3 regions of the Paenibacillus jiangxiensis genome follow, and region 3 is predicted to be linked to each of the others. Evidence: riboswitches for the same ligand, from Rfam matches in the RefSeq annotation. Region 3 holds a riboswitch; each other region holds the start of a gene.

Region 1 (4,179 bases), on a different contig from region 3:
GGTAAAGCTGCCACTTATGCTACAATAGGGCTTTGAAAGCAAACCCGAAGTCATATTGAAGTTTATGGATCGCGTTTACAAGTAAACGCTAAAGGAGCTAGCTAACGGAAATGAGTTTATTAACTGTAGAAGACGTTTCCCATAATTTCGGGGACAGAACATTATTCAAGAATGTATCGTTCCGCCTGCTGCCGGGAGAGCGTGTCGGTCTGGTGGGAGCCAACGGTGTCGGTAAATCGACGCTGATGAATATTTTGACAGGACAGCAGCTGCGTGACAGTGGCAAGGTTGAATGGACGCCGAAGGTTCGTTACGGTTATCTGGACCAGCATACGAAGCTGACTCCGGGAAAGACGGTGCGTGATGTGCTCAAGGATGCGTTTCTGCCGCTGCTTGAGCTTGAGAAGGAACTGAATGCGATCACGGATAAAATGGCCGAAGCCACGCCGGAGGAGCTTGAGGTGCTGCTGGAGCAGATGGGGGAAATCCAGGAGCAGCTGGAGATCGGCGATTTTTATCTGATTGATGTGAAAGTGGAGGAAATGGCCAACGGGCTTGGACTTGCTGCAATCGGACTGGACCGCGATGTAGCCTCTTTAAGCGGGGGGCAGCGCACGAAGGTGCTTCTTGCCAAGCTGTTGCTGGAGAAGCCGAATGTGCTGCTGTTGGACGAGCCGACGAACTACTTGGACGTTGAGCATATCGAGTGGCTTACACGTTATTTGAAGGACTATCCTTATGCCTTTATGCTGATTTCCCATGATACGGAGTTTATGAATCAGGTCGTCAACGTCATTTATCATCTGGAGTTCGGCAAGCTGAACCGTTATACAGCTAACTATGAGAAGTTCCTTGAAATGGCTGACATTCAGAAGACGCAGCATATCGAGGCTTATGAAAAACAGCAGGAGTATATCAAGAAGCAGGAGGATTTCATCCAGCGCAACAAGGCGCGTGCTTCCACATCCGGCCGGGCCAAGAGCCGCGAGAAGCAGCTTGATAAGATTGATCGGATCGACAAGCCGGAAGAAGCGGCCAAGCCGACGTTCCAGTTCAAGGAAGCGCGGGCCAGCGGCAAAACGGTCTTTGAAGGCATTGACTTCGAGATCGGCTACAGCCACCCGCTGCTGCCGAAAATGTCCATTACCATTGAACGCGGCGAGAAGATCGCTATCGTTGGTTATAACGGTGTTGGCAAATCGACGCTGCTCAAAACAATTCTCGGAAAAATACCTCCGCTGAGCGGCAAGACCTATACTGGAGATTTTCTGTATCCCTCTTACTTCGAGCAGGAGGTTCGTCCTGAGCGGATTACACCGCTTGACGATGTGTGGAACGAGTTCCCGCATCTGAACCAACATGAGGTCCGTGCCCATCTTGCCCGCTGCGGGCTGAAAAATGATCATATTACCCGACCGCTGTCCGCCCTAAGCGGGGGAGAGCAGGCCAAGGTCCGCCTTTGCAAGCTGCTGATGCGTGAAAGCAACTGGGTGCTATTTGACGAACCGACCAACCATCTGGATGTGGTGGCGAAGGATGAGCTGAAGCGTGCGCTGAAGGAGTTTAAAGGCACCGTGCTGCTCGTATCCCACGAGCCTGATTTTTACAAGGATTGGGTAACGAGAGTGTGGAATGTGGAAGAGTGGTCGGCGAAAGCCTGATGTGCAGAAAAGTGCAGCTTTGGATTTTTCGGACTGAAATGTGCTGCACGTCTAGGCAAGTGAACCGGATTGTGCTACCATGAAATGGGATTACAAAAGCATATAAAGTCATACAGGCGATTCAACAAGTCTGTATCACACTGGGGGAGCCGCGGCTGGCGGCTGAGACGGAACAAATGCATTCCGGACCCTTCGCACCTGATCTGGATCATACCAGCGTAGGGAAGTGGACATTAGCCGAATACGGAGCAAATGCGGCCCGCTTATGAGCGGGGTGCTGTTCCTTGTAATCGGTGAACATTCAAGTTCAGCCGCTTCCTGACCGGAAGCGGCTTTTTGGCGTTCCCGAATCACTGTCATGGAGGCAACAAACTAATGGAACTTCATCTTATTACGGACGGCTGTCAAAGCGCTGAGCGAACGGCAGACATCATGCGGCTGCTCGAACCGGATATCGATCTGCTTCATATTCGGGAGAAACGGTTGAGCGCAGCGGAACTGTATGTATATATGTCCACGGTATCGGAGCGCGGCTGCTGCCCCCCGGCCAAACTTGCAGTCAATGACCGTGTGGATGCGGCGCTGCTGTTTGGTGCCGGGACGGTACAGCTCACCTCTCACAGCCTGCCGCTGCAGCTTGTGAAGAGGAAATTTCCGGAGCTGCGCTGCGGGGCATCCGTTCACTCGCTGCCGGAAGCGCTGGCTGCGGAGCAGGCGGGGGCCGATTATGTGCTGTTCGGCCATATATACGATACCGCCTCCAAGCCCGGGCTGCCACCGCGGGGGCTGAGCAGCCTGGAAGAGCTCTGTCGTGCCGTCTCCATACCGGTTATCGCGCTTGGCGGCATTCAGCCTTGGCATGTACGGGACATCAGGCGGGCAGGCGCATCAGGAATCGCTGTGATGTCAGGCATCTGGAAGGCGGAGAATCCGGCAGAGGCGGCAAAGGAATACAGAAGTTTGCTCATGACTTGAAGCAGGGTGTTTCAGATCAGTTGAATCCCGATGAACACAGGAAAATGGGAGGAGGAACGACATGGGCTATTCGGCAGACTGTGCTGTGATCGGTGCGGGAGTGATCGGCAGCTCCATCGCCTATCAGCTGGCGAAGCGGGGCTTCAAAACGATTCTGATCGAAAAATCGGTCCCGGGACAAGGGGCCACACGGGCGGCGGCCGGAATGCTGGCCGCGGAGTGCGAGGCTTTTGCCCACCCGCAGCTGGCCGCATTGGCGTTGCGCAGCCGCAATCTGTTCAGGGAGCTGGTACGGGAGCTTGAAGGGATGACAGGACTGGTGACTGGTTATACAACCACGGGTTTCGTCCTTCCTGCCCGGACTCCGGAGGAGGCGGCACGCTTGTCGGCCATGGCCGGGTACAAAGATGGATCAGCCGTGGAATGGTGGGATGCCGCAGAGATTTCCAGAAGGATTCCCGGCTTGACAGGACAGGCGCTCGGGGGCTTGTTCCGCAGGCGGGAAACCCAGCTGCTTCCGCAGCGGCTTACACTGGCGTTGGTGGCGGGGGCGGAAAAGCATGGTGCCGAACTGCTGACGGACACAACAGCAGAAGGCATTCGGATCGTCGACGGAACGATACGCGGTGTAAGAACGAGCAGGGGGGACATTGCTTGTCCGAATGTTGTGATTACGGGAGGACTTGGGGCATCAAAGCTGCTTAATAACTACGGCCTAAGTCTGGGGCTGTATCCTGTCAAAGGAGAGGTTGCTGCCGTCACTATGCCCGCGAGCCCGCTGAAGTATACCATTTATGGGGAGGATGTTTATCTGGTGCCAAAGCCGGACGGGGAGCTGTGGATTGGTGCAACGAGCAAGCCACGCGAATGGGGAACGGATGTATCCGCAGGCGGACTGATGCAGCTGCTGTCCCGCGCTGCGGGCTGGCTGCCGGACATCGGGGAGTCGTCTTTTCTGCGAGCATGGTCGGGATTAAGGCCGCAGACGGAGGATGGCCTCCCTTTCATAGGCCCCGTCCCTGATACTGCCGGCCTTTACGCCGCTTGCGGACATTACCGCAACGGAATTTTGCTGAGTGCGGCGACAGGGGAAGCCATCGCGGAGATGATGACAGGCCGTACGGCGGAGCAGTTAAATTTGACGGCCTTGTCTCCGGAAAGAATGAAAAGGCAGCCTGTTGCTTCCGAGGAGGGATTGCGATGAGGCTTATTATTAATGGCCAGGAAATGATTTTTGATGTGGAAGTGCACAATGTGGACCAACTGCTGAATGCATTGGACCTGCGTGTCAAGACGGTCGTCGTCGAGCTGAACAGGCGCATATTGACCAAGGAAGTTCATGGCGAAACCGCATTGAAGAACGGGGATCAGCTTGAAATCGTACATTTTGTGGGAGGCGGATAATATGCTGCACATTGGAGATAAAACCTTTAAATCAAGACTGCTGCTCGGGACAGGAAAGTTTGCGGATCTTGAAACGCAATTGAAGGCCGTTCAGGCCTCGGAAAGCGAGATCCTTACGTTTGCCGTACGGCGCTTGAAT
Region 2 (4,179 bases), on a different contig from region 3:
CCGGACAAGGCCTCATTCCCGGTCTATGGGCTTCCTTCTTTCAGGAAAGCACGGAGGTTAGGCCCTCTGATCCCATTTACGGATGCTACACTGACTACGAAAATGCAGTGTTCGGACAGTATACCTTTCTGCTGGGAAGTGCCGTGTCTCAGGGTGAAGAGATTGCGGATGAGCTGAATTCAGTTACTCTGCCTGCCGCCAGATATGCTGTCTTCCGGACCGAATACGGACCGCTTTATCAAGTTGTAGCCGAAGCCTGGCAGCACATATGGCAGTGGTCTGCGTCTGTTCAGGGGCTGGAACGAACCTTTTCCGGAGACTTCGAGCTGTACAATGAGTTCGCCGGAGATGCCGGGAGCGGACAAGCGGACATTTATATTGCAGTGAGAGAAAGCACCGTTCGACAGTGCTAAAAAATGTTGCATAAATCTGATAATTCCGATCCATCCAACGGGGCCTGCAGGTCCCGTTTTTTTATAGGCAATTTTGCATGCATTAAGCCGTTTTTACCACCATGATTATCCTAAACACAAGACCTTACTACTGTTTTTGGCAATTGCAGTTTTAAACCCTGTAACCTTCGGGTATTATTGAACATCTAATAGATAACCAACCCCAAACGATCTCTGAATTAGGCTCAAATACCTGCATACCTACTATACCTACTGTACCTGAAGAGGAGGAAGCGAAAATGAACTATAATGTGACGATACATACACTGATGCCGTTTAATCCCCAATACCCGAGACCCACAACATCGGCCAGCAAGAAAGAAGACAGCAATGAGAAAAAGATCAGCTTCCAGGATGTTTTAAAAGAGAAAATGATGCAAAAATAGGCGCCACTTAAAGGGCGCCCTTTACATTTACAGCAAAGCTTTTATCTATCCATTATGGTATTACCTGCTCCGTCCTTCGCGATATTCCAGCGCCTTTTCCTCCAGGCCTGCAGTAATCGCCTCTTTCTCGCTGATTCCCTTCTCTGCGGCAAATGCCCGGATATCCTGTGTGATGCGCATGCTGCAAAATTTCGGGCCGCACATCGAGCAAAAGTGCGCGTTCTTCGCTCCCTCGGCCGGCAGGGTCTCATCATGATACTCAAGCGCGCGCTCCGGATCGAGGGACAGATTGAACTGGTCGCGCCAGCGGAATTCGAAGCGTGCCTTGGACAGCGCATCATCCCGCTGCTGCGCTCTTGGATGGCCTTTGGCGAGGTCCGCGGCATGGGCGGCGATCTTGTAGGCGATCACCCCTTCACGCACATCGTCCTTGTTCGGCAGGCCAAGATGCTCCTTCGGTGTGACATAACAGAGCATGGAGGTTCCAAACCAGCCAATCATGGCAGCACCAATCGCCGAGGTAATATGGTCATACCCGGGAGCGATATCCGTCGTAAGCGGACCCAGCGTGTAGAATGGCGCTTCCTTGCAGATTTCCATCTGCAGATCCACATTCTCTTTGATTTTATGCATAGGCACGTGACCAGGCCCCTCAATCATCACCTGTACATCATGCTTCCAGGCAATCTGTGTCAGTTCGCCCAGCGTCGCCAGCTCAGCCATTTGAGCTTCATCGTTGGCATCATAAATGCTGCCCGGACGCAGGCCGTCCCCGAGTGAAAAGGCGATATCATAGGTCTTCATAATTTCACAGATCTCTTCGAAATGTGTGTACAGAAAGTTCTCCTGGTGATGGGCCAGGCACCATGCCGCCATGATGGACCCGCCCCGCGAAACAATGCCCGTCATTCGCCTGGCGGTCAGCGGAATATAACGGAGCAGCACGCCGGCATGAATCGTAAAATAATCCACGCCCTGCTCCGCCTGCTCAATCAGCGTATCGCGGTATACTTCCCAGGTCAGCGCTTCGGCCTCCCCATTGACCTTCTCCAGTGCTTGATACAGCGGCACCGTTCCGATCGGCACAGGAGAGTTACGGATGATCCATTCGCGCGTCGTATGGATGTTGCGGCCTGTCGACAGGTCCATCACCGTATCCGCCCCCCATCTTACGGCCCAGGTCATTTTCTCCACCTCCTCCTCAATGGAGGAGGTCACCGCCGAGTTGCCGATATTTGCGTTGATTTTGACATGAAAATGGCGTCCGATCAGCATCGGCTCACTCTCCGGGTGGTTGATGTTGGAGGGCAGTATGGCCCTTCCGCTGGCCAGCTCCTGGCGTACGAATTCCGGCTCAACCCCCTCCCGGATCGCCGCAAATTCCATCTCCGGTGTTATCATTCCCCGGCGGGCATAGTGCATCTGGGTGACATTACGTCCCGACAGCGCACGCAGCGGCCGGCTGACAGCGCCCGGAAACTCCTCGGCAGTGCGAGTCCCGGCCCGAAGTCCGTTATCCTCCGGCTTCACAGCCCTGCCCTCATAGCGGGCAGCATCCCCTCTCTCTTCAATCCACGCCCGGCGCAGCTTAGGCAGTCCCTTGCGGATATCCGCCTGATACGACGGATCAGTCATGGGACCGCTTGTGTCGTACACACGCAGCGGGGCATTATGCTCAATCCCCTGCGGTGTATGGGTGTCATGCAGTGTTATCTCTCTTTCAGGCACGAGGATACCCGGTCTTGAGCCCTGGATATAGACCTTGGTGCTGGCCGGGAAGGCCCTGATGGCCGTGTTGACGCCGCCCACTGCTGCTGTTTTCCGTTTGCTCTCTGTCATTTGTTTGTTCCTCCCGAGTCGTCATATTCCTCATCGGGATCATACCGGAGAAAAACCGATGCTGTCGGCCTGCTGCAAAATACGGACCAAGCCCGCTTCCTTGTCCTTGCGGCGGGCGGCGGTATAGAGCGAATTTTGCAGTTAAATGAAAAAGCCGGTTCCCGAGGGAACCGGCTTTATGCAAACAGGCCTGCATGCAAAGCAATGGCATATACCATGGCTACTGAACATGCTGCCCACTTCTATGATTCATTGGCCGGTTACTTCCCTACGCTGGTATGATCCAGATCAGGTGCAAAGGGTCCGGAACCTGGAACGGTTCCATCTCAGCCCGGTATTACGGGCCCCCCCAGTAACTTCGGCAGCTTCATGCCGCCGATCAAAACTATGCTGTTCACAGACGGATGGCTCCGCCTTCCAATTCAGGTTAGCCTAAAAGGAACGGTTTGGCAACCCCTTAAGGAAGCAGCATGCCCATTTCCTTGCCTGCCTCCACGATAACAGGAGCAAATTCATGCAGGGTCTCGGGCGACAGCCTGCTCACCGGCCCGGAGACGGAGAGGGCCGCTGTGATCTCCCCGCGATGATTCATAATCGGGGCGGATACGGCCGCGGCTCCGGGCTCGCGCTCTTCATAGCTTGTGGCATAACCCTTGGCCCGTATTTCCTCAAGCTGCTTCCAGTACGCTTCATCTCCAGCCAAAGCCTGCAGCTCGGGGCCCTTCTTCAACTGCTCCAGCTCCTCCGATGAAGCGAATGCCACCAGCACCTTGCTTGACGCGCCTACGGACAGAGGCATGCGGGCTCCGACGGTAGCTACGCGGCGTATGGCTTGCGTACTCTGTACAGCCTGAATACGGATACGTTCATCTCCATCCCGTATATACAGGCTCACCGTTTCCCCCAGGCGGTCGCGCAGCTTCTCCATCAATGGCAGGAGCAGCACCGCCGGGTCCTCATTGCGCGACATATGGGTCGATAGCTCCCAAATCCGAATGCCCAGCCGGTATTTCTCCGTAGCTGCATTGCGGATGACAAAACCTCTTTCCTCCAGCGTCGTGAGCAGACGGTGAACCGTGCTTTTGTGCAACCCGATCTTTGCCGCAATTTCCGTCAGCCCCAAATCGGTAGCCTCCGTAAAACACATCAAAATGTCCAGGGCCCGTTCGACAGCGCGGACAGTCAGCTTCCGGTCCTCCACGGCCATCCCCCCCTCTCTTCCTCGTATTAAGCAATATTTGGGACTCAATCTAGAAACCGGTGCTTGACCAATCGGGTTATCTCTAATAATCGAGTCTATCCGGTACAATCTTTACTAACGGTCGTCATAGCGGTTATTCGGCTGAGAAAGGCAAAGCTTCTTTTCTAACGGTTGTGCATGCGCTTATATAAAGCGAAACACCCCTTTACCTGTGGAAAAACGGGAAATAAGCTCGCTGGCAACCGCTATATCTTCTAATCCCCCGTTTTTCCCCAAATAACGTCGCTCATAACCGTTAGCA
Region 3 (4,179 bases):
GGTGTGGGTCATCGTCGACCTGTTCCTGATGCCCCGAATGGTGCGTGAGTGGAACCAGCGGGCGGAAGAGGATATTATGGCTCAACTTTATCAGCTGCGTTTAACGAATAAACATCAAGGAATAGAAGTGTAAAAAACTGTCCGTCTGAGGAAACTCGGGCGCACAGTTTTTTTACTGTCTGCGGGGCCTTTCTTCGACATATGTATCATAGGGAAAGTGACTTTTAATAGCGGAAGGGCTGAACTGTATGAGACATTATATCGATGTAGAGCCGAACGTTAAGGTATTTGTTGAAGATATAGGGGCGGGGCAGCCTGTGCTGATGCTGCATGGCTGGCCGCTGAACCACCGTATGTATGAATATCAGAGCTCCCTGCTGCCGGCTTACGGGTTTCGCTGCATTATGCCGGATATGCGGGGATTCGGGCAGTCCGACCACCCGTGGCATGGCTACCATTACGACCGTCTGGCTGATGATGTCTTTGCCGTCATCCGTGCACTCGGACTGCAAGGCGTCAGACTGGTCGGCTTTTCCATAGGAGGAGCCATTGCAATCAGATACATGAGCCGCCATCAGGGATACGGTGTGTCCCAGCTCATTCTGCTGGATGCTGCCGCTCCTTCCCTGACTCAGAGACCCGACTTTCCTTATGGCCTGCCCGCCTCCGACGTTACCAAGCTGATAGAGCAGACCTATCGCGACCGGCCGCAGATGCTGCATGATTTCGGTGAGCTCTTCTTCGCCAGCAAGATCAGCCCCTACTTCAGGGATTGGACACAAAACCTCGGACTGCAGGCTTCTCTGCACGGCACCGCTGCGGCTGCCCGCACCTTCAGGGATGAAAACCTGCGCCCTGACCTTGCGCGCATTCATGCACCAACCTGGATTTTGCACGGCGAGCTTGATCAAATCGCGCTGTATCCGCTGGCGCTCCAAATGCAGCAGGGCATTCGCGGGTCGCGTCTGATCCGCTTCGCCCATAGCGGCCATGCGGTCTTTTATGACGAGTTGGAGCTGTTCAATCGTACGCTGCTGCATATTCTGCAGCATCCCCAATCCTCTTGATCCTCTTTACCGCATATGGAAAAGACACCGGCCAAGGCCGGTGTCTTAAATAAATTGATAATAGCTGTAATCTTAACTGTTCTTGGCTGGCGGGAAGGCGGTGTTGACAAGCACGACTAGCTTTTTCTCGCTTTTCTCCATCACGGAACCGCATAGAGAACAGGTTGGCTGGGCAGAGAATGCAAAATTATCTCTCATCCATCCCTTACACGTATCACTGGTGCAAGACCAAATTACAGTGATCTCCTCCGGAGTCTCTTCCATTGGTTTTTTGCGCGAATTGTACATGAAAGTCCCCTCTTTTCCCATGAATTGTTGTAAAGCGATTTAAAGATATCTGTCCCTCCCCCAGAAAAGAAAAGCCCCAAACAAGAGTTCGGGGCAGCAGGGCAGAATTACAGTTTTACAACGTTCTCAGCTTGTGGTCCGCGGTTTCCTTCAACAACGTTGAACTCAACACGTTGGCCTTCGTCCAATGTTTTGAAACCGTCGCCTTGGATTGCGCTGAAGTGTACGAATACATCGTTACCGCCTTCAACCTCAATAAAACCAAAGCCTTTCTCTGCGTTAAACCACTTAACTGTTCCTGTTTGCATGTGGAAATACCTCCAAGTAAATATTTATATGACCTCTTATTTTTCTTCAAAAATAAAAATTCACATATTGTACAAGGTTACCCTTAACCCAAGACAACAACCCTCTACAATATGCGAATGCAGGTCCGTCGTATTCCAATAATTACATTATAGCACACTTAGAATACAATTACCAGCTAGCGAAAAATAACAATTTCTCCTATGTATTCGATCAACGGAGATGCTTACGTAACGCTGCTTTTTCCCTGTATCGCCATCGTGTCTGGTTATTATCAAGTTTTTAGGGGACACTTGCCTATCTTATTTATTTCCTGCTTTCCCGTTTCTATACCCCCTTCTGAAAAAATGTTCTGCATTTTTTTGAACCTTTACATTCTCCGGTCAACATGTATATAGTATATGCAGTTATAATCGAATAGAGACTTGTTCAATCACTAGGGGAGCCTGCCGGGCTGAGACGAAGCTGTACGCTTCGGACCCTTTGCACCTGATCTGGATCATACCAGCGGAGGAAAGTGAGACGAAACGTCCAGCGGCATCAATCGGCCTGTATTGATTATTTTTTGTGGACCCGTCCGTTTCCTCCGGAAATGGACGGGTCTTTTGCGTGTAAAAGGAGCCGTACAGCGGAGAAATCAAACATTAATTTATTGAGGGAGGAATAAGATATGCAATTCCTGACTAAAGTAAGGGAACAAAATCCGCTCATTCACAACATCACTAATATGGTGGTCACGAATTTTACTGCCAATGGACTGCTGGCGTTGGGAGCTTCGCCGTTTATGGCGGATTCGCACGAGGAGATGGCCGATATCGCCGCAATGGCAGGTGCCGTCTCGCTGAACATCGGCACGTTGAACCCCCATTCCATCAAGGCGATGACCCTTGCCGGGCAAGCTGCCAATACCCATGGGATCCCGGTCGTGCTGGACCCGGTCGGTGCGGGAGCTACTCCATTTCGCTCGGTTACGACTCATCAGCTGGTTGCTGATGTACGCATTACGGCGCTGCGCGGCAATGCCGCTGAAGTCGCCAATGTCGCCGGCGAGTATTGGGAGGTTAAAGGTGTTGACGCTGGTCAAGGCTCGGGGGATGTGCTTGAGCTCACTCGGAAAGCCGCCCACAAGCTGGATTGTATCGTCATTGCTACCGGAAAGGAAGACATCGTCACCGATGGGGCCACGACCTATCTCATTGCCAATGGACATCCGCTCCTCACCAAGGTGACCGGAGCCGGTTGCCTGCTCAGCTCGGTCGTAGCGGCATTCCTGGCTGTGGCTGGCGAGCGGCGGCTGGAAGCGGCGGCCGAGGCGGTTTCCTTCTATGGTGTCGCTGCGGAACTTGCAGCAGCACGCACGGAAGCCCAGGGACCGGGCAGCTTTCAGATCGAGTTTCTGAATCAGCTGTCCCTCGTGGATGAAGAAAGCCTAAGGCGGCTATCCTCCATCACCTTGGTGCCGGAAAGCTTAGGGTAAGCGATATGACGACAGCGAAAGCACTAACCATTGCCGGCTCCGACAGCGGTGGCGGCGCAGGCATTCAGGCGGATCTCAAAACCTTCCAGGAGCTTGGCGTCTACGGCATGTCCGCGCTCACGGCAGCTACCGCGCAGAATACATTGGGTGTGCAGGGAGTCTTCCCGCTCACGCCGGAAGCGGTCGCCCGCCAGCTTGATTCAATTGGCGAAGACCTGACGCCCGATGCTGTAAAGATCGGCATGCTGTTCAGCGCGGATATCATTGAGGCGACGGCGGATAGAATCGCCCATTACGGATGGGGCAATCTCGTCATCGATCCCGTTATGGTCGCCAAGGGCGGTGCGCCTTTGCTGCAGGCCGACGCTGCTGCCACCCTGATCCGCGACCTGCTACCGCATGCGCTGATCATTACCCCGAACCTGCCCGAGGCGGAAATGCTCACAGGCATGAAGCTGTACAAAGCCGAAGACATCAGGGAAGCGGCACGGCGCATCCACGACATGGGACCGGATATGGTCATCATGAAGGGCGGCCATGCCGGAGGGGAGATAGCCAGGGATCTTCTGTATGACGGCACGGTATTTACGGTGTTTGAAAGTCCGCGGATTCATACAGAGGCGACACATGGTACGGGATGCACGTATTCCGCAGCGATTACGGCCGGTCTCGCCCGGGGGCTTTCTGTGCCTGAAGCGGTGCGGGTGGCCAAGGATTTCATTCAGGCTGCGATTGAGGACAGCCTCGGCATCGGATCAGGCCATGGACCGACAAACCATTTTGCCTATCGGCAAAGACGTTCACAGAACGGTGGTGTGCTGAATTGAACGGCTCCTTTAACGAACGCATCGATCCGGGCAGACTGCGCCGGCAGCTTGCCGTGTATTTCATTATGGGCAGTGTCAACTGTGCCGGCAGGAATCCTGTGACGGTTCTTCGTAAAGCAATCGCAGGTGGCGTCACCATGTTCCAATTCAGGGAAAAGGGACCCGGCGCTCTAACCGGGCAGGCGGCTTACGAGCTGGCGCGGGAGCTCCAAGC

What was found. Region 3 has a riboswitch for thiamine pyrophosphate ahead of thiM (hydroxyethylthiazole kinase). Riboswitches for the same ligand answer to the same signal wherever they lie in the genome.
Region 1: it holds a riboswitch for thiamine pyrophosphate, as region 3 does, so the genes downstream of both, ACI1P2_RS19565 (thiamine phosphate synthase) here and thiM (hydroxyethylthiazole kinase) in region 3, are expected to answer to the same signal.
Region 2: it holds a riboswitch for thiamine pyrophosphate, as region 3 does, so the genes downstream of both, thiC (phosphomethylpyrimidine synthase ThiC) here and thiM (hydroxyethylthiazole kinase) in region 3, are expected to answer to the same signal.

Annotation. Positions count from the first base shown of each region.
Region 1 is NZ_JBJURI010000021.1:47,919-52,097, reverse strand. It holds gene ACI1P2_RS19570 (ABC-F family ATP-binding cassette domain-containing protein) at 111-1,661, shown strand; TPP riboswitch at 1,794-1,903, shown strand; gene ACI1P2_RS19565 (thiamine phosphate synthase) at 2,037-2,636, shown strand; gene thiO (glycine oxidase ThiO) at 2,698-3,840, shown strand; gene thiS (sulfur carrier protein ThiS) at 3,837-4,040, shown strand; gene ACI1P2_RS19550 (thiazole synthase) at 4,042-4,179, shown strand, end outside.
Region 2 is NZ_JBJURI010000035.1:28,593-32,771, forward strand. It holds gene ACI1P2_RS26280 (effector binding domain-containing protein) at 1-413, shown strand, start outside; gene ACI1P2_RS26285 (hypothetical protein) at 692-838, shown strand; gene thiC (phosphomethylpyrimidine synthase ThiC) at 899-2,677, opposite strand; TPP riboswitch at 2,926-3,038, opposite strand; gene ACI1P2_RS26295 (IclR family transcriptional regulator) at 3,135-3,878, opposite strand.
Region 3 is NZ_JBJURI010000006.1:163,211-167,389, reverse strand. It holds gene ACI1P2_RS08665 (TM2 domain-containing protein) at 1-133, shown strand, start outside; gene ACI1P2_RS08660 (alpha/beta fold hydrolase) at 249-1,067, shown strand; gene ACI1P2_RS08655 (cold-shock protein) at 1,140-1,355, opposite strand; gene ACI1P2_RS08650 (cold-shock protein) at 1,463-1,663, opposite strand; TPP riboswitch at 2,090-2,194, shown strand; gene thiM (hydroxyethylthiazole kinase) at 2,332-3,138, shown strand; gene thiD (bifunctional hydroxymethylpyrimidine kinase/phosphomethylpyrimidine kinase) at 3,144-3,965, shown strand; gene thiE (thiamine phosphate synthase) at 4,031-4,179, shown strand, end outside.